DNA from 4 places in the Methylobacterium sp. E-041 genome. Region 2 is predicted to be linked to each of the others. Evidence: predicted binding sites of a transcription regulator. Region 2 holds the regulator's gene; each other region holds the start of a gene.

Region 1 (5,446 bases), on a different contig from region 2:
TTCGGGAATGGCTGCGCGCGCGGCCCGAGCGGACGATCGCAGTGGTCGGCCACGGCACGTTCTTCTTCCACCTCACCGGCGTCTGGCTCGACAACTGCGAGACTGTCGAACTCGATCTCGACGCGGCTTCCGCCGCCGCCTGACGCGAACGCGTGATCGCGGCTCAGGCGTGCGCGGCCGATCGGGCGGCGTCGAGGCGGTCGCGCGCGGCGAACAGGTCGATGTCGGGCGCCTGCCGCCCGATCCGCAGCGCGCCGTCGAGGATCACGGCCGCCCGCGCCCACGTGCCCGGGGCGAACGGCGCCGCCCCCTCGGCGATCTCGGCCGCGCTGCGCGGATCCTCCGCTGCGCGGATCGCCGCGCTTGCGGTGCGGGAGACCGCGGCCGCCAACGCTCCGGAGACCCAGGCGCGCTGACTCGATGCGGCCTGCGCCCGCGCTCCGCCGGCCCAGGCGGCCGAACGCGCGGCCGCCAGCGCCTCGTCGAGATCCGCCGCACCGGCGCAGCGGGTGGCGAGGGCGGCGGATCCGGCCCGCTCGAGCAGCGGCGGCAGAAGGCTGCGGATGCTTTCGAGGGCCAAAAAGGCCGTCCGCTCCGCCTCGACCGCCGGCGTGTCGGCGGAGCCGGACAGGCGCAGGACGAAGGCCATCAAGCGGTGGCGCTCGCCGTCCGGCATCGCGTCGTTGAGGCCGAGGGCGTAGGCCGCGAGCGGGCGCGAGAAGCAGGGCGGGCATTCGTCGCTCGACCGGATCGCGCGGTAGGGCAGCCCCGCGGCGACGAGGGCCGCCTCGTTGATGCAGGTGCCGCCGTCGGGTCCCGGAAACGGGTGCGAGCCCGAGAGCAGCCGCCAGTTCAGGATGTGGTCGAACCCTGCCATGCGGCGCCTCGCGTGCCGGGCTCCCTGCCCGGACCGGAGCGTGGCATGGCGGCGTGCCGTTGGCGAGGGGCGATCAGCCGCCGATGTCGAGCGCGAGGCCCGACAGCATCGCCAGCCCGAGCACCAGCACGAAGGCGCCGGCCAGCAGCTCGAGCGCGCCGATCGCCACGACGCCCGCGCGTCCGCGACCGCCGGCGATCCGCAGGGCGGCGCCCTTGGCGAAGACTGCGAGGCTCGCCAGCGCGCCGGTGGTGAGCGCCGTGCCGAGCGCCATGGCGAAGACCGCGAGGACGCCCGCAGCCAGCATGTTCTGCGCGGCGGCGAAGACCAGGATCAGCACCGCTCCGGCGCATGGCCGCGAACCGGCGGCGGCGACCACGCCGGCGCGCTCCCGCCAGGTGTCGAGCGTTTCGAGCGCCCGCGCGTCGGCGAGGCGGGCATGGCCGCATTCGGGGCCGCAGGCGGCGGGCGTGCCGAGGTCGGCGAGGCGCCCGGCCTTGCGCCACGTCACCGCCAGCCCGATCGCGGCGACGAGGGCGAAGCTGACGATCTCGATGGTGTTGCCGGCCCGCGTCATTCCGGCGGCGGTGGCGCCGAGCACGAGGCGGCCGGTCCCGACGATCGCGATCGCCACCAGCGCCTGCAGGATCGCGGCGGCGAAGCTCAAGCCGAAGCCGCGGCGCAAGGCCCGCTCGCCGGCGAACAGATAGCCGGCGATCACGGCCTTGCCGTGCCCGGGGCCGGCGGCGTGGAAGATGCCGTAGGCGAAGCCGAGCGTGACCAGCGGCATCCAGTCGCCGCCGCCCTTGATCGCGGCGAGCGCGGCCTGAAGGCTGCGCGAAAAGCTCGACTGGATCGCCAGGAGCCAGCCGCCGAGCCCGGTCGCCGACGGCGCGGCCTCGCGGAAGCCGATGCCGAAGGGCGAGCGCGGCGGCGGCGCGGAGAGACCGGGCGCCGCGAGCCAGACCAGGCCGGCGAGGATCAGGGCCGCGACCGCGACGGCGGCGGCGACCAGCATCAGCCGCAGCGGCCCGCGGCTTGCGTGCTGGACGGCGAGCGTGGCGCCTACGGACATGCGACGAGGATCCGGTTCGCGAACTGCACCCCGTAGCCGGAAGCGGCCGTCAGCGCCTCGAAGAACGCCTCGCTCATCCCGGGGGCGCCGGCCTCCGCCGTCTTGGGCTCGGGGGTCTTCGGCCGCGTCACCGTCGCCGCGCAGCCGCTCGGTGCGCCGACGAGCGTCGCTGCATCCGGCGCCTCGGACAGGCCGAAGGACACGAAGTAGGTCGGGTCGTAGACCTCGAGCGCGAGCACGCCGCGCCCCTGCGCGGGCGGCGTCTTCAGCGGCAGGCGGAAGCTCAGGGTGAGGGTGTCGCCCTCCATCGCCATCCGCGGCTCGACCGGGTCGGCGAAGGCCTGCTCCTTGCCGCCGACCTTCAGCTTGGTGAAGTAGCCGAACTCGGCGAGATTCCCGGTGTTCTCGGCGGCGAGGGTCTGAAGCTCGTCCGGCGTCAGCTTGCCGTCCTTGTTCGCGTCGAGCCCCTGGGTGACGAAGGCCGTGTAGGCGGCGTCGAACGTCCAGACGTGGCGCACCGCGACCACCTTGCCGCCCGCGTACCCAATCTCGGCCTTCGCGGTCACCCAGACGTGCGGGTGGGCCGCTGCGGGCGCGACGGCGGAGGCCAGCCATGCGGCGGCCAGTGCGGGACGAAGGATCGCGGCTGTCGGCTTCATGCGTTTGGGACGCTCGCGGCGCTGTGGTGAAGGATCCGTTAAGCGCGGGCCACCTTGTCCGCAGGCGCTGGGGCGAAAGCGAGGCGGAGCGCGACGCGGCCGATGCGCGGAGCGGTCGAGCGGGTGGCCCGAGGCATCGTCGTCATGGCCATGGCGGGCCGATCGTATTACCCGAGCGGACCGAAGGTCGGCCGCCGCCCCGGCAAGATCCCGCGCCGTTCGCCCGCACCGTCATCCAACCGTCATGATGGCGTCGCAGGCAGGCGCCGACCCGTCAGGCCAGAGGCTTTCCATGGACTTTCACCGCCGCTTCACTGTGCTGATGTGCGCGCCGGCCTTCGATCCGGACGACCTCGAAGGCGTCCGCGTCGCGCAGATCGTCACCGCGGTCGAGGGGCGCGGCTTCGAGGTGATCCGGGCGCGGCGCGTCGAGGACGCGGCGATCGCCGTGCAGACCGACGCGGCGATCGGCTGCATGGTGGTCGACTGGGGCAAGCGCGGCCTCGACGGCAAGGCGGCCTCGCTGATCGACATGATGCGGCGGCGCGGCCTCGAGATGCCGATCGTCATCCTCGTGCGCCGCAAGCGCCTGGAGGACATCCCGGTCGAGCTGCTCGACTTCATCGACGGCTACATCTTCCTGGCGGAGGAGACGCCAGAATTCATCGCCCGCGGCCTCGTCTCCCGCGTGACCCAGTACGCCGAGACCCTGAAGACGCCGTTCTTCGGCGCGCTCGTCGACTACGCCGAGAAGGGCAACCAGCTCTGGACCTGCCCGGGCCACAACGGCGGCATCTTCTACAACCGCTCGCCGATCGGGCGGATCTTCGTCGAGCACCTCGGCGAGGCGATCTTCCGCGACGACCTCGACAACTCGGTCCTCGACCTCGGCGACCTCCTGACCCACGAGGGGCCGGCGCTGAAGGCGCAGAAGGAGGCGGCGCAGATCTTCGGGGCGGAGAAGACCTACTTCGTCCTCAACGGCACCTCGGCCTCGAACAAGGTGGTGCTCGGGTCTCTGGTCGCGGAGGGCGACCTCGTACTGTTCGACCGCAACAACCACAAGGCCGCCCATCACGGCGCCCTGATGCTCGCCGGCGGCATCCCGATCTTCCTCGAGACCGACCGCAATGCCTACGGGCTGATCGGGCCGATCTACCACGAGGCCCTGGACGAGACCGCGATCCGCGAGAAGATCCGCCGCAACCCGCTGGTCGAGGACAAGGAGGCGTGGCGCCGCGAGCGTCCGTTCCGCGTCGCGGTGATCGAGCAGTGCACCTACGACGGCACGATCCTCGACGCGCAGGGCGTCGTCGAGCGGATCGGGCACCTGTGCGACTACATCCTGTTCGACGAGGCCTGGGCCGGCTTCATGAAGTTCCACCCGCTCTTCGTCGGCCGCTTCGCCATGGGCCTGAAGGGGCTCGACGAGACCTCGCCGGGCATCATCGCCACGCAATCGACCCACAAGCAGCTCGCGAGCTTCAGCCAAGCCTCGCAGATCCACACCAAGGACGGGCACATCCGCGGCCAGACCCGGCGCGTCGAGCACCGCCGCCTCAACGAGAGCTTCCTCGTCCACGCCTCGACCTCGCCGTTCTACCCGATCTTCGCCTCGCTGGACGTCGGGGCGCAGATGATGAAGGGCCGCTCGGGCATGATCCTGTGGGACGACACGATCCGTCTCGGGATCGAGTGGCGCAAGAAGGTCCGCGCCATCCGCCGCGAGTTCGAGGAGAAGGAGGGAGATCCGAACCGGCGCTGGTTCTTCGACGCCTTCGTGCCCGACGTGACCCCCGGCCCGGACGGCGTCAACGTGCCGTGGGAGAGCCTGACGACGGACGTGCTCGCCTCGGACCCGAAGCACTGGGAGCTGCGCCCCGGCGCGCGCTGGCACGGCTTCACCCATGTCGGGCCCGAGGCCTCGCCCGGCTACGCGATGACCGACCCGAACAAGCTGACGGTGCTGACGCCGGGCTTCGACCGGGCGACCGGGGAATATGCCGCCCACGGCGTTCCGGCCCCGATCGTCGCGCAGTACCTGCGCGAGAACCGCATCGTCGCCGAGAAGAACGACCTGAACTCGCTGCTCTTCCTGCTGACCCCCGGCGTCGAATCCTCGAAGGCCGGCACGCTGATCTCGGGCCTCGTCGCCTTCAAGCGCCTGCACGACGACAACGTGCTCCTGGAGGACGCGATGCCGGAGTTCGTGCGGCGGCGCCCGAACCGCTACCGCGGCGTGCGGCTTCGCGACCTCTGCGCCGACTTCCACGCCTTCCACCGCGAGCACGGCACCTCGATGCTCCAGCGCAAGCAGTTCCAGCCCGAGCACCTGCCCGAGATGGTGATGGCGCCCAAGGCCGCGGCGCAGATGCTGACCCGCAACAACGTCGATTTCGTCCCGATTGCCGAAGCCGAGGGGCGTGTGGCGACGACCTTGCTTCTGGTCTACCCGCCCGGGATCGGCACGGTGCTGCCCGGCGAGCGGATCGATGAGCGGGCCAAGCCGATGCTGGACTATTTCAAGATGTTCGAGCGCTCCGCGAACCTGTTCCCCGGCTTCGAGGCCGAGATCCAGGGCGTGTACCGTCAGGTCGAGCCGGACGGGCAGATCCGCTTCCACACCTACGTCATGCGCGAGGCGCGCTGATGGAGGACGCGGGCCCGGCGGGCGACTTCGCGATCCCAGAGCCGGCCTCGTCCTGCGCCGACATCGTCATTCGCCCGTCGTCGGACGCGGACCTCGCGGCGATGGTGGCGATCTACGAGCACCACATCCGCCGCGGCGTCGGCGACGTCGGCGACTTCGAGGAGGATCGCCTCCTCCCCGACGAC
Region 2 (5,446 bases):
GGTGAAGGCGCTCTTCGAGAACCCGGTGGACGCGGTCTGGGCCGGGCGACCGAAGCCTCCGGCCGGACGCGTCGCCGCCCATCCGCTGGATTTCGCCGGAGAGGCCGCGAGCGAGAAGATCGCGCGCATCCGCGCCGAGCTCGAGACCGGCCAGTGCGATGCGCTGGTGATCTCCGATCCGCACAACCTCGCCTGGGCGTTCAACCTGCGCGGGGCCGACGTCGGCCACACGCCGCTCGCGCTCGGCTACGCCGTCCTGCCGCGCGAGGGCCGGCCGCGGCTCTTCCTCGCCTCCGGCGACGTGACGGCGGAGGCGCGCGACGCGCTCGGACCGATCGCCGACATCGACGGGCGCGACGCGTTCGAGCCGGCGCTCGGCGAGCTCGCGGGCAAGCGCGTGCGCCTCGATGCGGCGACGGGCGCGGTCGCGCTGAAGGAACGCGTCGCGGCGGTGGGCGGCACCGCCGATGTCGGCCCGGACCCGATCACCGCGATGAAGGCGGTGAAGAACCAGGCCGAGATCGCCGGCGCCCGCGCCGCGCACCGGCGCGACGGGGCGAGCGTGGTGCGCTTCCTCGCCTGGCTCGACGGGCAGGACGCGCCGAGCGAGATCGCCGCGGTGGAGGCGCTGGAGGATTTTCGCGCGGCCGGCGGGGATCTGCGCGACGTCTCGTTCCCCACGATCTCCGGCTCCGGGCCGAACGGGGCGATCGTGCATTATCGGGTGACGCGCGCCACGGACCGGAGGGCGGCGCCGGGCGAGCTGTTCCTGATCGATTCCGGCGCGCAATACCCCGACGGCACCACCGACATCACCCGCACGGTGGCGGTGGGCGCGCCGAGCGCGGAGATGCGCGATCGTTACACCCGCGTGCTGCGCGGCCACGTCGCCATCGGCCGCGCAGTCTTCCCCAAGGGCACCACCGGCGCGCAGATCGACACCCTGGCGCGCCTGCCGCTCTGGGAGGCCGGCCTCGACTTCGACCACGGCACCGGCCACGGCGTCGGCGCCTTCCTGTCGGTGCACGAAGGCCCGCAGCGCATCGCCAAGACCGGGACGGTGGCGCTCGAGCCGGGCATGATCCTGTCCAACGAGCCGGGCTATTACCGGGCGGGCGCCTACGGCATCCGCATCGAGAACCTTGTCCTCGTCGAGCCCCGCGCGGTGCCCGGCGGCGAGCGCCCGGTGCTCGGCTTCGAGACCCTGACGCTCGTCCCCTACGACCGCCGCCTGATCGTGCCGGAGATGCTGAGCCCGGACGCGCGCGCCTGGGTCGACGCCTATCACGCCCGCGTCCGCGACGTGTTGTCCGCGGACCTCGACCCGGAGACGCGGGCCTGGCTGGAGCGGGCGACGGCGGCGTTGAGCAGCGGGTCCTAAAGAGTTCGAACGATCGAACCGCGCATCCGCGAGAACATCCAGCCTGACGCGGGTCCCCTCTCCCGCGTGGGGGAGCCGCGTCGCGCTTCGAATGCGCGATCCGGCGGCGCCTCCGTTCCAACCTGTCGCACGCCCGCGATTTTACCCTCCGCCGGTTCAGGCCTATGAGGATGGCGGCGTGAAACCGTCGTCGTCGGTCGCGCGATAAGGACCGCATGATCCGCGCAGCCGCCCTCCTCCTGTCCCTGCTCGCGTGGCCGGTTGCGGCCCAGGGCTTCAAGCCGCCGGCCGACCTCGTGCGGGCGAGCCTCGCGGCGGAGCCCGCGGCGGTGGCGGGGGCCACGCCGTTCACCGTCGCCATCCGCATGGCGATGAAGCCGGGCTGGCACGTCTACTGGCGCAATCCCGGCGATTCCGGCCTACCGCCGGAGGTGACCTGGACCCTGCCGGCGGGCTTCTCGGCCTCGGCGATCCAGTGGCCGGCGCCGCACCGCATCCCGATCGCGACGCTGATGAACTTCGGCTACGAGGGGGAGGCGATCCTGCTCGTGCGGGTCACCCCGCCGCCGAGCCTCGACCCGGCCGCGCCGGTGACGCTGGCGGGCAAGCTCACCTATCTCGTGTGCGAGACGGAGTGCATTCCCGGCTCGGCCGATCTCGCCCTGACGCTGCCGGTCGCGCGCGAGGCCACGGCCGATCCCGGCAACGTCGACTTGTTCGCCCGCGCCCGCGCCGCCCTGCCCAAGCGCGCGCCGTGGCCGGTGCGGCTGTCGAGCCAGGGCGACCGGCTCGCCCTCGACCTCGAGGCTCCGGGCCTCGCCGCGGACACGGTCCGCGCGGTGGCGTTCTTCCCCTATTCCGAGACGGCGATCGACAACGCCGCGCCGCAGCCCTTCACCGTCGACGCTTCGGGCCTCCACCTGACGCTGACCCGCGCGACGCCCGCCGACCCCGCGCCCGAATCGCTGCCCGGCGTGCTGGCGATCGACGAGGACACCGGCGGGGGCCTCGTTCGGCAGGCCTTCGCGCTCGGCGACGAGGCGCCGCTCGCCGGCGGCAGCGCGATGCCGAGCGCGGCGCCGGCGGCGGCGCGCACCGACCCGGCCGAGGCGCTGACCCTGTGGACCGCGGCCGGCCTCGCGCTGCTCGGCGGCCTGATCCTCAACCTGATGCCCTGCGTCTTCCCGGTGCTGTCGATCAAGGTGCTGAGCCTGGTGAGGCATTCCGGCGAGGCGCCGGCGCGGGTCCGGCTGCACGGGCTCGCCTACACCGCGGGGGTGCTGGCGGCCTTCCTGGCGCTGGCCGCGCTGCTGATCGCCCTGAAGGCGGGCGGCGCCGGGATCGGCTGGGGCTTCCAGCTGCAATCGCCGACCGTGGTGGCGGCGCTGGCCTACCTGCTCTTCGCCATGGGCCTGAGCCTGTCGGGCATGCTTCACCTCGGCGGGCGGCTGTCCGGGCTCGGCGACGGGCTGACCCGGCGGGCCGGGCTCCAGGGCTCGTTCTTCACCGGCGTGCTCGCGACGGTCGTGGCGACGCCGTGCACCGCCCCGTTCATGGGCTCGGCCGTGGGCTTCGCGCTGACGCAGTCGACCGCTGCCGGCCTCGTCGTGTTCGCGAGCCTCGGCCTTGGCCTCGCCCTGCCCTTCCTGGCGCTCACCCTGTGGCCGCCGGCGCTGCGCGCCCTGCCCCGGCCCGGCGCCTGGATGGACGTGCTGAAGCAGGCCCTCGCCTTCCCGATCTACGCCACGGTCGCATGGCTGGTCTGGGTGCTGGCGCAGCAGGTCGGGCCGCAGGGCCTGCTCGCGGCGCTGATCGGGCTGGTGCTGATGGGCTTCGCCGCCTGGACGTGGGAGCTCGGCCGCGACGCGCGGCCGGTCCGGGCGCAGCTCGCCCGCGGCCTCGCGGTGCTCGCCGTCGCCGGCGTGGCGGGGCTCGCCCTCACCCTCGATCACGACCGCGTCGCACCGGGGGCTCAGGCCCGGGCCGAGGGGATCGAGCCGTTCACGCAGGCCCGCCTCGACGCGCTGCTGGCGAGCGGCCGGCCGGTCTTCGTCGACATGACGGCGGCGTGGTGCATCACCTGCCAGGTCAACGAGCGCACCTCGCTCGGGACGGCGGCGGTCGGCGCGGCGATGCGCGCGCGCGACGTCACGTATCTCAGGGGCGACTGGACCAACCAGAACCCGGAGATCACCCGCCTGCTCGAGCGCCACGGCCGGAGCGGCGTGCCGCTCTACCTGCTCTACGCGGGTGCCGGAGAGCCGACGGTTCTGCCGCAGATCCTCACCGAGGGGACGATGCTGAGCGCGCTGGACGCCGTGAAGGCGACGGGCCGCAGCGCGGGGCTCGACGGCGGGGGGACGAAGGTCCCCTGAAGCTTGGTAAAAATATAATTTTCGTAGGACTGAAATCACTTCAGTGTGCGCGACGGCTCCCTCTCCCATGGGGAAAGGGTTGGGGTGAGGGGCGTGACCGACCCGGATGACTCACGCCCCTCATCCTGTCCTTCTCCCCATGGGAGAAGGGACCCACGGCAGGTCGCGGATCGTTGCGATCGCTTGAGCCGTCCACCGAAAGCCGAACTCAATCCTCGCCCGAGAACGTCTCGTCGAAGGCGTACCCCGAGCCGCGGACGGTGCGGATCGGGTCGGTCTCGCCGGCGCGGTTCAGGGCCTTGCGCAGGCGGCCGACATGCACGTCGACGGTGCGCTCGTCGATGTAGACGTCGTGGCCCCATACGCCGTCGAGGAGCTGCTCGCGGGAATAGACCCGGCCGGGGCTCTGCATCAGGAACTCGAGCAGCTTGAACTCGGTCGGCCCGAGGTGGATCTCCCCGCCGGCCCGGCGCAGGCGATGGCTGTCGCGGTCGAGCTCGATGTCGCCGGCTTCCAGCAGGTTCGCGACGTGGCTGGGCTTGGCGCGCCGCAGCAGCGCGCGGACGCGCGCCAGCAGTTCCGGCACGGAGAACGGCTTGACGATGTAGTCGTCGGCCCCCGTCCCGAGGCCGCGGATGCGGTCGCCCTCCTCGCCGCGGGCGGTGAGCATGATGACCGGCAGGGACACCGTCTCGCGCCGCGCCCGCACCCGGCGGCACAGCTCGATTCCGGAGAGCCCCGGCAGCATCCAGTCCAGCAGGATCAGGTCGGGCACCTGCTCTTGCAGGCGCAGCTCGGCCTCGTCGCCGCGGGCGGCGGAATCGACCTCGAAGCCCTCGGCTTCGAGGTTGTAGCGCAGGAGGGTGGTCAGCGCCTCCTCGTCCTCGACGATCAGGATCCGCGTACGCATGCAGGGCACTCCCGGGCGGACCGCCCGACTTTCTCATCCATCGCCACGGTCCTCCCTCCCCCCCTGAAGCGGGTCGGGAGAGGGGAGCGCCGTATCCGGAGCGGTCGCTCCCCTCTCCCGACCCCCGCTCACGCGAGGCCCACCCTCCCCCCGCACAGGAGGAGGGAAGAGACGGCAGCCCTCAGGCGCTCGGTGCCACCGTCGCGTAGTTCGAGGCGTCGTTCTTCGGGCGGTCGCCAGCGAGGTTCTCGCCGGTGGACAGGTAGTGGATCGTCTCGGCGATGTTGGTGGTGTGGTCGCCGATGCGCTCGACGTTCTTGGCGCAGAACAGAAGATGCGTGCAGAACGAGATGTTGCGCGGGTCTTCCATCATGTAGGTCAGCAGCTCGCGGAACAGCGAGTTGTAGAGCGCGTCGATCTCGCCGTCCCGCTCCCACACGTTGTGGGCCGCGTTGACGTCGCGGCTGGCATAGGCGTCGAGCACGTCCTTGAGCTGCTCCTGGACGAGGTCGCTCATGTGCTGCACGCCGAGCACGATCTTCTGGGCCTGGGCCTGGTCGCTGATCGCGACGACGCGCTTGGCGATGTTCTTGGCGAGGTCGCCGATGCGCTCGAGGTCGCCCGAGACGCGGATCGCCGAGATCGTCTCGCGCAGGTCGATCGCCATCGGCTGGCGCCGGGCGATGAGCAGCACCGCGCGCTCCTCGATCTCGCGCTGCAGCGTGTCGAGGCGCTTGTCGGCGACGATCACCGCCTGGGCGAGCTGGGTGTCGCGGCGGA
Region 3 (5,446 bases), on a different contig from region 2:
TCTCGGCGACGGTGGCGAGCTTCTTGTCCTGGTCGCGCGGCACGAAGGTGTCGATGCTCATGATGTCGGCGGCCAGCGGCAGCGCGGCGAGCTTCTTCGTGACCTCGGGCACGGCGTCGACGCTCGGAGCCAGCACGTCGGCGACGTTCGGGCTCGTGGCGGGATCCTTGATCAGGTCGAGATAGGTCGCGATCGATTCCACGTGCGGGCTGCGCAGGTGCATCGGGTTCGAATCGAAGGGCAGCTTCCACAGCAGCGGGGCGCCGGCCAGCGTGACGAGGCCGACGGCGATCAGCACGGGCTTGCGATTGCGGATGATCCACGGATCGACGCCTGCGAGCCACGTGGTCTCGACGGCGGCCTTCTCGCCCTTCGGCCGGAACACGGCGATCAGCGCCGGGAGGAGGGTGATCGCGAACAGGTAGGCGACGACCATGCCGACGCCGGCGATCAGGCCGAGCTCGGACACGCCGCGGAACGCGGTCGGCAGGAAGGCGAAGAAGCCGGCGATCAGCGACACCGCCGCCAGGGTCAGCGACCAGCCGACCCCGCGCGCGGCGGCGCGGATCGCGTCCTCGAGCGTCGGCTGCTCGTAGCGGTCGGCGCGGTAGCGCACCGAGAACTGAATGCCGAAATCGATGCCGAGGCCGACGAACAGAGCCGCGAAGGCCACCGAGATCGGGTTGAGCTCGCCCACCATCAGCAGCCCGAGCGCCGCCGTGACGATCAGACCGGAGAAGGTGGTGATCAGAACCGACACCACCAGCGGCGCCGAGCGCAGGGCGAGCCAGAGGAACAGGACGATGGCGCCGACGGTGACGAGGTTGTTCAGCAGCGCGTCGTCGGACAGCGTCGCGAACTCGTCGTCGGCGACCGCGACCGGGCCGGTGAGACGCATCTCGAGCCCGTGCTCGGGATCGATGTTCAGCTCCTTGGCGACGTTCCGGATCAGCTTCGTTGCGGTGTAGCCCGGCTGCAGCGCGTTGAAATCGAGCACCGGCTGGATCAGCACGAACTTGCGCAGGTCGGTGGTCTTGCTCTCGCCGCCCGACAGCAGGAGCTGCCAGGACATCCGCGCCGGCTTGCCGTCGAGCACCGTCTGCAACGTCCGGTCGATCTCGCCCATCGGCTTGTCGAGATCCTCGATCTTGGCGTCGCCGCTCTTGATGCCGCGGGCGCCGAGCGCCAGCACCCGCATCACGCCGCGCAGGCTCGGATCGGAGGCGAGCGGCCCGAGCAGGCCCTGCTGCTGCACCAGCTGCTCGGTGGTTTTCTCCAGTTCCGCCTGCGGCAGCAGCAGCAGGCCGTTCTTCTCGAAGAAGGGGCCGCCGTCGGGCCGGTAGACCGTCTCGATCAGGTTCTTGTGGACGGCGATCGCCTTGGCGAAGGCGCTCGCGGCCTCTTCCGCCTGCTCCGGGGTCTTGCCGTCGATCACCGCGACGACCGTGTTCGTGCGCTGCGGGAACGCCTTCTCGTAGTTGATCTCGTCCTGGCGCCAGGGCTCCTTCGGATCGATCAGCCGCTCGACATCGGTGTTGATGCGGAACAGATGCGCCGCGATGCCGGTGCTGGCGGCGGTGACCAGGGCCACCAGGGCGATCACGACCCAGCGATGTCGGACGGAAAACGCGACGAGACGTTCGATCACGAGTACCCTACCTGCCTGGAGCGGCTGCCCTTCGAGGCCGCACGACTCTCACATCTTGTATGCTGCCGGGACGGTTCCCGCGGGACCCGTCGACGGCGCGAGACCTTCGCCACATCCACCCGGTCGCATCGAGGCAGGATCGGACCTGATCGAGACGCGGTCGTCTCACGATGCCGTGTGGCCGAAGACGCGGCGCCGACCCGGTGAACGCACCGGACGACGCGGGATGAGGACGCATCCGAGGCACGATCGTTGCGCCAAGGCCGCAGCGCTCAGTAATCTTGCAGCCCTGCGATTGCAACGCAGCGACCTCCGACGCGGGTGGCTCTCCCCATCGATGTGTGGCGCCGGCGCCGTTTCGCACCGCAATATCACGGGATGCGCCGTTTCGCGGGACTGCCGTCGCATTGCCGACGCATTGGCAGGATGGGGTCCCCCCCGAAGCAGGACGCGTTCGCAGGAACGGCCCTCGGGCTGTGGCGCGGTTGCGTCAGCCCCGCAAACACGCACGCGAAACGGCCCAGGACCGGCCCGTTCAGATCGGTTCCAGGCTAGAGCGCTGGAATTCGAATTTTTTTCACGTTAAGCAGCCCCTTGGTTCGGGGCTACGCAAACAGGAGCCGTATCTTGGGAATCCCCCTCCGGTATGTCGCGACGATCGGCAGCTACATCATCAAGCAGCATCTCACCGGCCGGAAGCGCTATCCGCTCGTGATGATGATGGAGCCCCTGTTCCGCTGCAATCTCGCCTGCGCCGGCTGCGGCAAGATCGATTACCCCGACGAGATCCTGAACAAGCGCCTGCCCGTGGCGGACGCGCTGGAATCCGTGCGCGAGTGCGGCGCCCCGATGGTGGTGATCGCCGGCGGCGAGCCGCTGCTGCACAAGGACCTGCCGCAGATCGTCGAGGGCATCATCGCGCAGAAGAAGTTCGCGATCGTGTGCACGAACGCGCTGCTGCTCGAGAAGAAGATCAAGGAGTACAAGCCGAGCCCGTACTTCACCTGGTCGATCCATCTCGACGGCGACAAGGAGATGCATGACGGCTCGGTCTGCCAGCGCGGCGTCTACGACAAGGCCGTGGCGGCGATCGCCAAGGCGAAGGAGATGGGCTTCCGCGTCACCATCAACTGCACCTTCTTCAACAACTCGTCCTCGGACAAGATCGCCGACTTCTTCGACAGCGTGACCAAGATGGGCATCGACGGCATCACCGTCTCGCCCGGCTACGCCTACGAGCGCGCGCCCGACCAGCAGCACTTCCTGAACCGCAAGGCGACGAAGGACCTGTTCCGCGGCGTGTTCCGCGCCGGCAAGGAGAAGGGCCGCCAGAAGTGGGCGTTCCAGCAGTCGGGCCTGTTCCTCGACTTCCTCGCCGGCAACCAGACCTACCATTGCACGCCCTGGGGCAACCCCACCCGCACCGTGTTCGGATGGCAGAAGCCATGCTACCTGCTCGGCGAGGGCTACGCGGCCACGTTCAAGGAGCTGATGGAGGAGACCGACTGGGATTCCTACGGCACCGGCAACTACGAGAAGTGCGCCGACTGCATGGTCCACTCGGGCTACGAGGCCTCCTCGGTGGTCGATTCGGTGCGCAAGCCCTGGAAGCCGCTGATCCACGCCATCCGCGGGATCAAGACCGAGGGCGAGATGGCCCCCGAGGTCAGCCTCGAGAACCAGCGCCCGGCAGAGTTCGTGTTCTCCCGCAACGTCGCCCAGAAGCTCTCCGAGATCAAAGCCTCCGGCGTCGACACCAAGCGCGAAGCCCGCAACCGCACCGCGGCCTGACGGCTCGGCCACGCGCATTCGAGGAGGCCCGCCCGGGAAACCGTGCGGGCCTCCTTCGTTTCGGCGAGGCTCGGTGGAGCGTCGTGCCTTTCGCGACACGGTGTCTGCAGCCGACCCAACGCAGGACAAATATCCTTCCTGCCGTCACCGGGCCGTCATGCCCGATCCCTAGCTGCGGCTCAGCTTGAGTGGCTGGGGGATCCCGCGATGGTGACACGGTACGGCGCGGCGCGAGCCGTGGGCTCATTCGGCGTGCTCGCGTTCCTGACGGGCGCGGCCTCGGCCCAGGCGATCCGCACGCCGAACCTGACGACCGCCGACGGCCCGGTGGCGGTGACGGTCGGCGATGCGACCTTCGTGAACCAGGGTCTCCAGGGCGTCGGCCGGCTGCCGGCCACCACCCGCGACTTCCTCGGCGACACGCTGGGCTCGTTCTCCGCGCTCGCGATCGACCTCGCCAGCTGGCGGCGCTCGGGGGCCACCTACAGCGGCAAGCTCTTTACGCTGCCCGATCGGGGCTACAACGATCCGAGCGGCGGGCTGTTCTCCGATTACGCCGGCCGGCTGAACCGCTTCAATCTCAGCTTCACGCCCGATCCCGGCGCGGGCCTGCCGCAATCGATCGCCTCCCAGCGGCAGATCGCGATCGTGCCGAACGGCGGCATCGTGCTCACCGATGCCAACGGCCGGCGCTTCAGCGGTCTCGATCCGGCCTCCGGCACCACGACCCAGCTCGGCGCGGTGCTGCCTTCGGTGGCGAGCGGGCCGAGCGCAGGCCGGATCAGCCTCGATGCGGAAGGTCTCGCGCGGCGACTCGACGGCTCCTTCTACGTCAGCGACGAGTACGGGCCGAACATCTATTACTTCAGCGCCGGCGGGCAGCTTCAGGGCGTGCTCGGCGTGCCCGACGCGATCCGGCCGCGCACGGCCGGGGCGCTCGACTTCAACTCGATCAACCCGCCCGACACCGGCCGACGCAACAACCAGGGCTTCGAGGCGCTGTCGCTGTCCCCCGACGGCCGCAGCCTCGTCACCATTCTGCAGAGTGCCACGCTCCAGGATTCCGGCCCGAATCAGCAACAGCGCAACAACACCCGCATCCTGATCTACGACCTCGCCGGCAGCGCGGTACCGGCCGCGCCCGCGCGCGAATACGTGCTGCAGCTGCCGACCTACCGCGACACCGGCAACGGCGGCGCGCCGAACCGGACGGCGGCACAGAGCGACATGCTGGCCCTCAACGACACCCAGTTCCTCGTGCTCTCGCGCGATTCGAACGGGCTCGGCACCGGCAACACCACGCCGATCGTCTACAAGAGCGTCCTGCTGGTCGACATCGCGCAGGCCACAAACATCGCCGGCACCCCCTACGACGGGGCCACCCCGATCTCGCCGGGGGGCACCCTGCGGCCCGGGGTCCAGCCGGCGCAGACGACCGAGATCGTCAACCTTCTGAACCCGGTCCAGCTCGGGCGCTTCGGCATGAACCTCAACACCAACCCGGCGACCCAGACCACGCTCTCGGAGAAGTTCGAGGCCCTCGGACTCGTGCCGGTGCTGAGCGAGCGGGCGCCGAACGACTATTTCCTGCTCGTCGGCAACGACAATGACTTCCTCACCCGGCAGGGCAGCATCAACGGTCAGGGCTACGATGCCGGCATCAACAACGATTCGGTGCTGCTCGCCTATCGCTTGACGCTGCCCACCTACGTCGATCCGCTCTCCCTCGCGGTGATGAAGCAGACGGCGCCCGTGGTGCTTCAGGGGCTCGGCGGCGCGACCCTCGGCTTCGCCGCGTCGGCGACACGGGGCGTGCAGGACCACCTCGCCGCCCTGCGCCGCGGCCAGGGCCTCGCCGGGCCCTGGAGCCAGTCCGGCGGCTTGTGGATCGGCGGCGATGTTGTGTTCGCCGACCAGCCGCGCAACGGCGGCCTCGCCCTCGACCGCACCATCGCGCAGGGCAGCGCCGGACTCGATCTTCCGCTGCCCGGAGTTTGGCGCGCGGGC
Region 4 (5,446 bases), on a different contig from region 2:
GCGGTCAGCCCCTCGACCGGCCTCATGTCGATGTTCTCGACCACCTCGGAGAACAGCTTGCCGAGCGCCCCCGTGGTGTGGAGGGCGAGCGCCAGCACGCCCACCATCGGGCCGAGGCCGAAGGCGATGACGAAGAGCAGGGCGAACACGATCTCGGGCACCGTGCGCAGGACCTCGAGGGCGCGGCGCGTCAGGAAGCGGCCGGCGCGGGTGCGGGCGAGGTTCGCGGCCGCGCCGAAGCACAGCAGGAAGGCGCCGACGCCGCCGAGCAGCGTGCCGAGATAGGCCATCAGCAGGGTCTCGCCGAGGAGCGCCGCCCATTTCGGCAGGCCCCAGTACCATTCGGCGAGGTCGCCGCGCAGGTCGGCGAGGGTCAGGTGCGGCAGGATGCGGCCGAGATAGGCGGTGAGGTTGCCGATGTTGTCGGCGAGCACCATTGGCCGCACCTCGGCCATCAGGCCCGACAGGACCAGCAGCCCGGCGACGACCGCGAGGAATGCCAGGCTCCGCCGCCGGGTCGACGCGACCGCGCGCCCGTAGGCCTCGGCCAGGGCCGCCGCCCGCTCGGGCGGCAGCGGCGCGATCCGCCCGCTCACGGCGGCGACCCGTCCGGTCCCGGGATCAGGACTTGCGGCGCTGCGCGTCGTTGAACTTCAGCATCTCGATGATCGGCTGGTAATCCTCCAGCGTCACCGGGGTGAGGCCGAGGTCCTTGCCGTCGGAGAGGCGGTCGAAGGCGGCCTTGTCGGCGGTCGGCAAAGCGACGAAGGCCTCGACGATCTTGCGCTTCAGGTCGGCGGGCAGGCTCGACAGCATCGCGAACGGGCCCTCGGGCAGGAACGCGGACTTGAAGACGATGCGGAAGTCGGACGGGCTCAGCGGCGTGCCGTCGGGCTTCTTCAGCATACCCTTGGCGGCCATGCGGGTGACGACGGAATCGGTCTCGGAGTTCCACAGGTTGGCGGCGGCGTCGGCCGTGCCCTGGGTCAGCGCCAGCACCGCGTTCTCGTGGCTGCCGGCGTAGACGGTCTTGCCGAACAGCGCGTCGACGTCGTGGCCGCTCTTGTTGAGGAAGAAGCGCGGGGCCTGGTTGCCGGAGGTCGAGTTCGGGTCGACCAGGGCGAGGTTCCTGCCCTTCAGGTCCGCGATCGTCCGGTACGGGCTGTCGGCGCGCACGTAGAGCACCGAGTAGTAGCCCGAGGCGCCGTTATCGTGCTTCTGGTTGACGATCGGGTCGATCTTCACCCCCGTCATCACCGCGCGGGCGAACGAGGCCGGGCCGTAGAAGGCGATCTGGATGTTGCCGGCGCGCTGGCCCTCGATCACCGCGGCGTAGTCGTTGGCGACCCGCAGCTTCACCGGCACCCCGAGCGCCTTGGTGAGGTAGGCGGCGAGCGGCGCGTAGCGGTCGGTGGTGCCCGTGGCGTTCTCGACGGGAATCGCGCCGAGGGTGATCTCGGGCACCGTCGCCTTCCAATCCTGAGCCAGGGCGGGCTGCAGGGCGAGCGCGGCCAGGCCGCCCGCGAGGGCGCCGACGAGGGTGCGACGGTCGAGCATCATCATCTCCGGGAAGGGGCGTGGCACGGGGTTCGTCCGGGGTCAGGCGACGAGGGCGGCGGGCTCGACCGCGTGCGGCGCCCGGTCCATCACCTCGCCGGCCTCCAGGCCGTAGAGCTGCTTGGCGACGTCCTCGGTGAGGTCGAAGGCGCCGCCGTCGAACACCACGCGGCCGTCGGCGAGGCCGACGAGCCGGTCGCAATAGGCGCGGGCGAGGTCGAGCGAGTGCAGGTTGCACAGCACGGTGATGCCGAGGCGCCGGTTGGCGTCGGCGAGCGCATCCATCACCAGCTTGGTGTTGCGCGGGTCCAGCGAGGCCACCGGCTCGTCGGCGAGGATGATGTCGGGCTCCTGCACCAGCGCGCGGGCGATCGCGACCCGCTGCTGCTGCCCGCCCGAGAGCTGGTCGGCGCGGTGGGCGGAAAAGCCCGCCATGTCGAACGCCTCGAGCGCCGCGAGCGCCCGCGCCCGGTCCTCGGCCGGCCACAGCTTCAGGAGCGCGCGGTGGCTCGGGGCGTGGGCGAGGCGCCCCATCAGCACGTTGGTCAGCACGTCGAGGCGGCCGACCAGGTTGAACTGCTGGAACACCATGGCGCAGCGGGCGCGCCAGCGGCGCAGGTCGCGCCCCCGGAGCGCGGTGACGTCGAGCCCGTCGAACAGGATCCGCCCGGCCGAGGGCTCGGCGAGGCGGTTGAGCATGCGCAGGAAGGTCGACTTGCCGGCGCCCGAGCGCCCGATCACCCCGACGAAGCTGCCCGGCTCGATCCGCAGCGAGATCCGGTCGACCGCGAGGCGCGGTCCGTAGCGCCGCGTGAGGCTATCGACGATGAGCATGCGTGCCGTCCGCCGCGAGGGATGCGCCGGTAGACCCGTCGCGCGCGACGATAGGATGACAGCCGCGCCGCGACCCGTGGTTTCATCGTGAACGGGCGCGCCGTGCGGCTACGCAGCGAACGGGATCCGGCGCAGGAGGCGGAACGGCGCCGCGCCGTCCTGGCGCAGCAGCGTGATCGCGTCGATCGTCAGCGACGTCGGCGGGCAGGCCGCCGCGAGGCGGGCGCGCCAGGTTTCGCGGGCGTCGCCGGCGAGGCGGCCGGTCAGGGTCATGTGGAAGCGGAAGGCCTCGAAGACGTGGGGATAGCCCCAGCGGTCGAGGAGCGCGCGGCGGCGCGCGTCGAGGCGCTCCGGCTGGCGGCGCGCCCGCTCGGCCGGGGTGAGGCCGGCCCGGAACGGGTCGAGGGCGGCGACGCACTCGGCCGCGAGCAGGCCAAGCCCGGGCGGCGGCGCGGTGGGCACCAGGGCGACGAAGTCCCCGAGCAGGGTCACCGCGAGGGGCCCGACCGCCAGGGGCGCGCGGGGCTGCGCCAGCGCCGCGCAGGCCGCGAGGAGGTCGCCCTCGGTCCGGCCCGCGGCGAGGCGCATCGGCGCCTTCAGCGTCGCGTGGAAGCCGTAGACCCGCGGCGCCGCGGTGACGACGGCGAGCGCCGCGCGCGCGGCCGCGTCCCATCCGGGCAGGTGCGCATCGCCGAGGACCGCCTCGCCGAAGGCGGCGAGCGCCGATCCGGGCTCCGGCGTGACGTAGAGCGCGTAGCGTGTCGGGACGTCCACCGGGGCACTCGCTTCGGGCGTGGATCGGTCACGGCCCGGCGCGGATAGAACCCGATCGCCCGCTCGGCAAGGCGCGGCCGCTCAGCCCCGCGGGATCGGGCGGTTGCGGCAGGCGGCGCGATATTGCTGCCGGCTCAGGCCGCGCATGTTGCGGCGGTCGGCTTCCTGGGTGCAGGCGATCTTGCGGTCGGCCTTGTTGAGGCTCTTCGTGCCGCTCGACGGGACGTCGGTCGGCGCGGGCGCGGTGTAGGATTGCGCGAGGCCCGACGTCGTCAGCAACGCGAGACACAGGGTGCTTGCCAAGACCGTACGCATCCAACGAACTCCTGCTTCATCTGTCGCGCTCGCCGGGCAATAACCGGGCCAAGCTTGGCGGCTCGGGGCGTGGTCGATCATGCGGTGCGGCCGGCGGCGATCGCGGCGACGACGCGGTGCGAATCCGACACCCATCCGAAGATGCCGCCCTGCGCCACGATCATCGCGAGGCCGGCCGCGTGGAAGGCCGGGATGTACGAGCCGCAAGCATCCGACACCACGAGGCAGCGGTAGCCGCGGTCGTTGGCCTCGCGCACGGTGGTGTGGACGCAGACCTCGGTGGTGACGCCGCAGACGAGCAGCGTGGCGACGCTGCGCGCGGCCAGGATCTCGGCCAGGTCGGTGGCGTAGAACGCGCCCTTGCCCGGCTTGTCGACCACCGGCTCGCCGGGGGCGGGCGCGAGGTCGGCGACGATGTCGTGGCCGGGCTCGCCGCGGATCAGGATGCGCCCCATCGGCCCGGGCGCGCCGATGCGGGCGGACGGCGTGCCGCGGGCGATCTTGGCGGCGGGCGCGTCCGACAGGTCGGGGCGATGCCCTTCGCGGGTGTGGACCACGAGGAGGCCGGCCCGCCGCGCCGCCGCCAGCAGCGCCTGCGCCGGCGGCACGGCGGCGGCGAGCAGCGAGACGTCGTTGCCGAGGCTCTCGCCGAAGCCGCCGGGCTCCAGGAAATCGCGCTGCATGTCGATGATCACCAGCGCCGTCGTCGCCAGGTCGATCGCCAGCGGGCCCGGCTCGGCATCCACGGTCACCATCGGCGCGAATCTCCCGTCCTGCGGCCGGCTCGGCGGCGCACGACGCGACGATGTCGGGCGATGGCGCGGAATGCATCCGCAAATACTGCCCGACATTGCTCGAATGTTGTGCGCATGCTGCCGACGTCATGGGCGGTGGCGCGTTCGTCGGCGGACGACGCGCCGCCGGAGGTGGGAGCCCGGCCGCCGCGTCGCGCGTTTCAGGGTCGCCGCCGCCGCACCCGTCGGAGCGGGCGCCTGCGCTCGGCCGGCAAACCTGTTGCCGAATTATGACTCGGCCGCCGCCTCTCGCCCAGGTGGCACGCGCTGGCATATCGGTTGCTGCCTGCTCACCGGATTTTCGGCACGGAGAGGGCAGACATGATCGCTCGGGGACTCGTTGCAGCGGCCATGTCGCTCGGTCTGGTGGGATACGGCGCGGCGGCCGATCTCGACGCGAAGAAGGACAAGGCGCCCGTCGAGGCGCCGGCCAAGGAAGCGCCGTTCTTCCTCTTCGCCGACACGCAGTTCAGCTATCGCTACCAGTTCCCGACCGTGTCGCCGGGCGTCCAGATCCAGAAGGCCGACGGCTCGTTCGTCAGCCGCGAGGCGCCCAAGCAGATCTACAACATCTCGCATGCCGACGCCTGGGCCTACGGCACGAACTTCTTCTCGCTCGACATCCTCAAGTCGGGGTCGCAATTCCCGGCCGGCACCACGAACCCGCCCGGCAGCGTCGGCGCGCCGTTCTTCGCCGATTACGGCAACACCGAAGCCTACGGCCTCTATCGCGGCACCCTGAGCCTCAACGCGCTGACCAACTCCAAGGCGTTCACGCTGCCGGGCATCGTCAAGGACATCTCCCTCGCCTTCGGCTTCGACGCGAACTCGCAGAACGACGCGTTCGGCTCGAAGAAGCGCGACGTGGTCGGCGGCCTCAACTTCTCCTTCGACGTGCCGGCCGGGTTCCTGAACCTGTCTGTCCACGCCTACAAGGAGTGGAACCGCAACGGCTTCAACCTGCAGCCCGATCGCGACCAGAGCTTCGACGTGGTGCCGGAATTCGAGGTGGTCTACAATTTCCCCCTCGCCTTCACCAACCTGCCGCTGAGCCTGACCGGCTTCAACAACATCGTGCTGCCCAAGGGCCGCGGCGTGCAGAACGTGGCCGACTTCGCCTTCAACCCGAAGCGCGGCCTCGAATTCCTGTCGCGCACCAACCTGGTGCTCGA

What was found. The regulator PhoB, encoded in region 2, activates phosphate uptake and scavenging genes when phosphate is short. The targets are predictions, from matches to a motif close to TGTCATNNANCTGTCAT.
Region 1: the regulator PhoB is predicted to act here: its motif matches at 2,841-2,857, upstream of MKK70_RS17245 (Orn/Lys/Arg decarboxylase N-terminal domain-containing protein).
Region 3: the regulator PhoB is predicted to act here: its motif matches at 3,582-3,598, upstream of MKK70_RS21880 (esterase-like activity of phytase family protein).
Region 4: the regulator PhoB is predicted to act here: its motif matches at 2,436-2,452, upstream of phnC (phosphonate ABC transporter ATP-binding protein).

What each region holds. Positions count from the first base shown of each region.
Region 1 covers NZ_JAKSYQ010000181.1:52,265-57,710, forward strand. The annotation lists gene MKK70_RS17225 (histidine phosphatase family protein) at 1-143, shown strand, start outside; gene MKK70_RS17230 (hypothetical protein) at 164-877, opposite strand; gene MKK70_RS17235 (nickel/cobalt transporter) at 951-1,952, opposite strand; gene MKK70_RS17240 (DUF1007 family protein) at 1,943-2,611, opposite strand; gene MKK70_RS17245 (Orn/Lys/Arg decarboxylase N-terminal domain-containing protein) at 2,904-5,261, shown strand; gene MKK70_RS17250 (GNAT family N-acetyltransferase) at 5,261-5,446, shown strand, end outside.
Region 2 covers NZ_JAKSYQ010000299.1:118,457-123,902, reverse strand. The annotation lists gene MKK70_RS28625 (aminopeptidase P family protein) at 1-1,381, shown strand, start outside; gene MKK70_RS28620 (protein-disulfide reductase DsbD family protein) at 1,597-3,756, shown strand; gene phoB (phosphate regulon transcriptional regulator PhoB) at 3,965-4,666, opposite strand; gene phoU (phosphate signaling complex protein PhoU) at 4,848-5,446, opposite strand, start outside.
Region 3 covers NZ_JAKSYQ010000228.1:272,081-277,526, forward strand. The annotation lists gene MKK70_RS21870 (MMPL family transporter) at 1-1,648, opposite strand, end outside; gene hpnH (adenosyl-hopene transferase HpnH) at 2,276-3,439, shown strand; gene MKK70_RS21880 (esterase-like activity of phytase family protein) at 3,647-5,446, shown strand, end outside.
Region 4 covers NZ_JAKSYQ010000284.1:38,312-43,757, reverse strand. The annotation lists gene phnE (phosphonate ABC transporter, permease protein PhnE) at 1-596, opposite strand, end outside; gene phnD (phosphonate ABC transporter substrate-binding protein) at 622-1,557, opposite strand; gene phnC (phosphonate ABC transporter ATP-binding protein) at 1,600-2,391, opposite strand; gene MKK70_RS25130 (DUF1045 domain-containing protein) at 2,500-3,165, opposite strand; gene MKK70_RS25125 (hypothetical protein) at 3,247-3,480, opposite strand; gene MKK70_RS25120 (cysteine hydrolase family protein) at 3,558-4,235, opposite strand; gene MKK70_RS25115 (hypothetical protein) at 4,596-5,446, shown strand, end outside.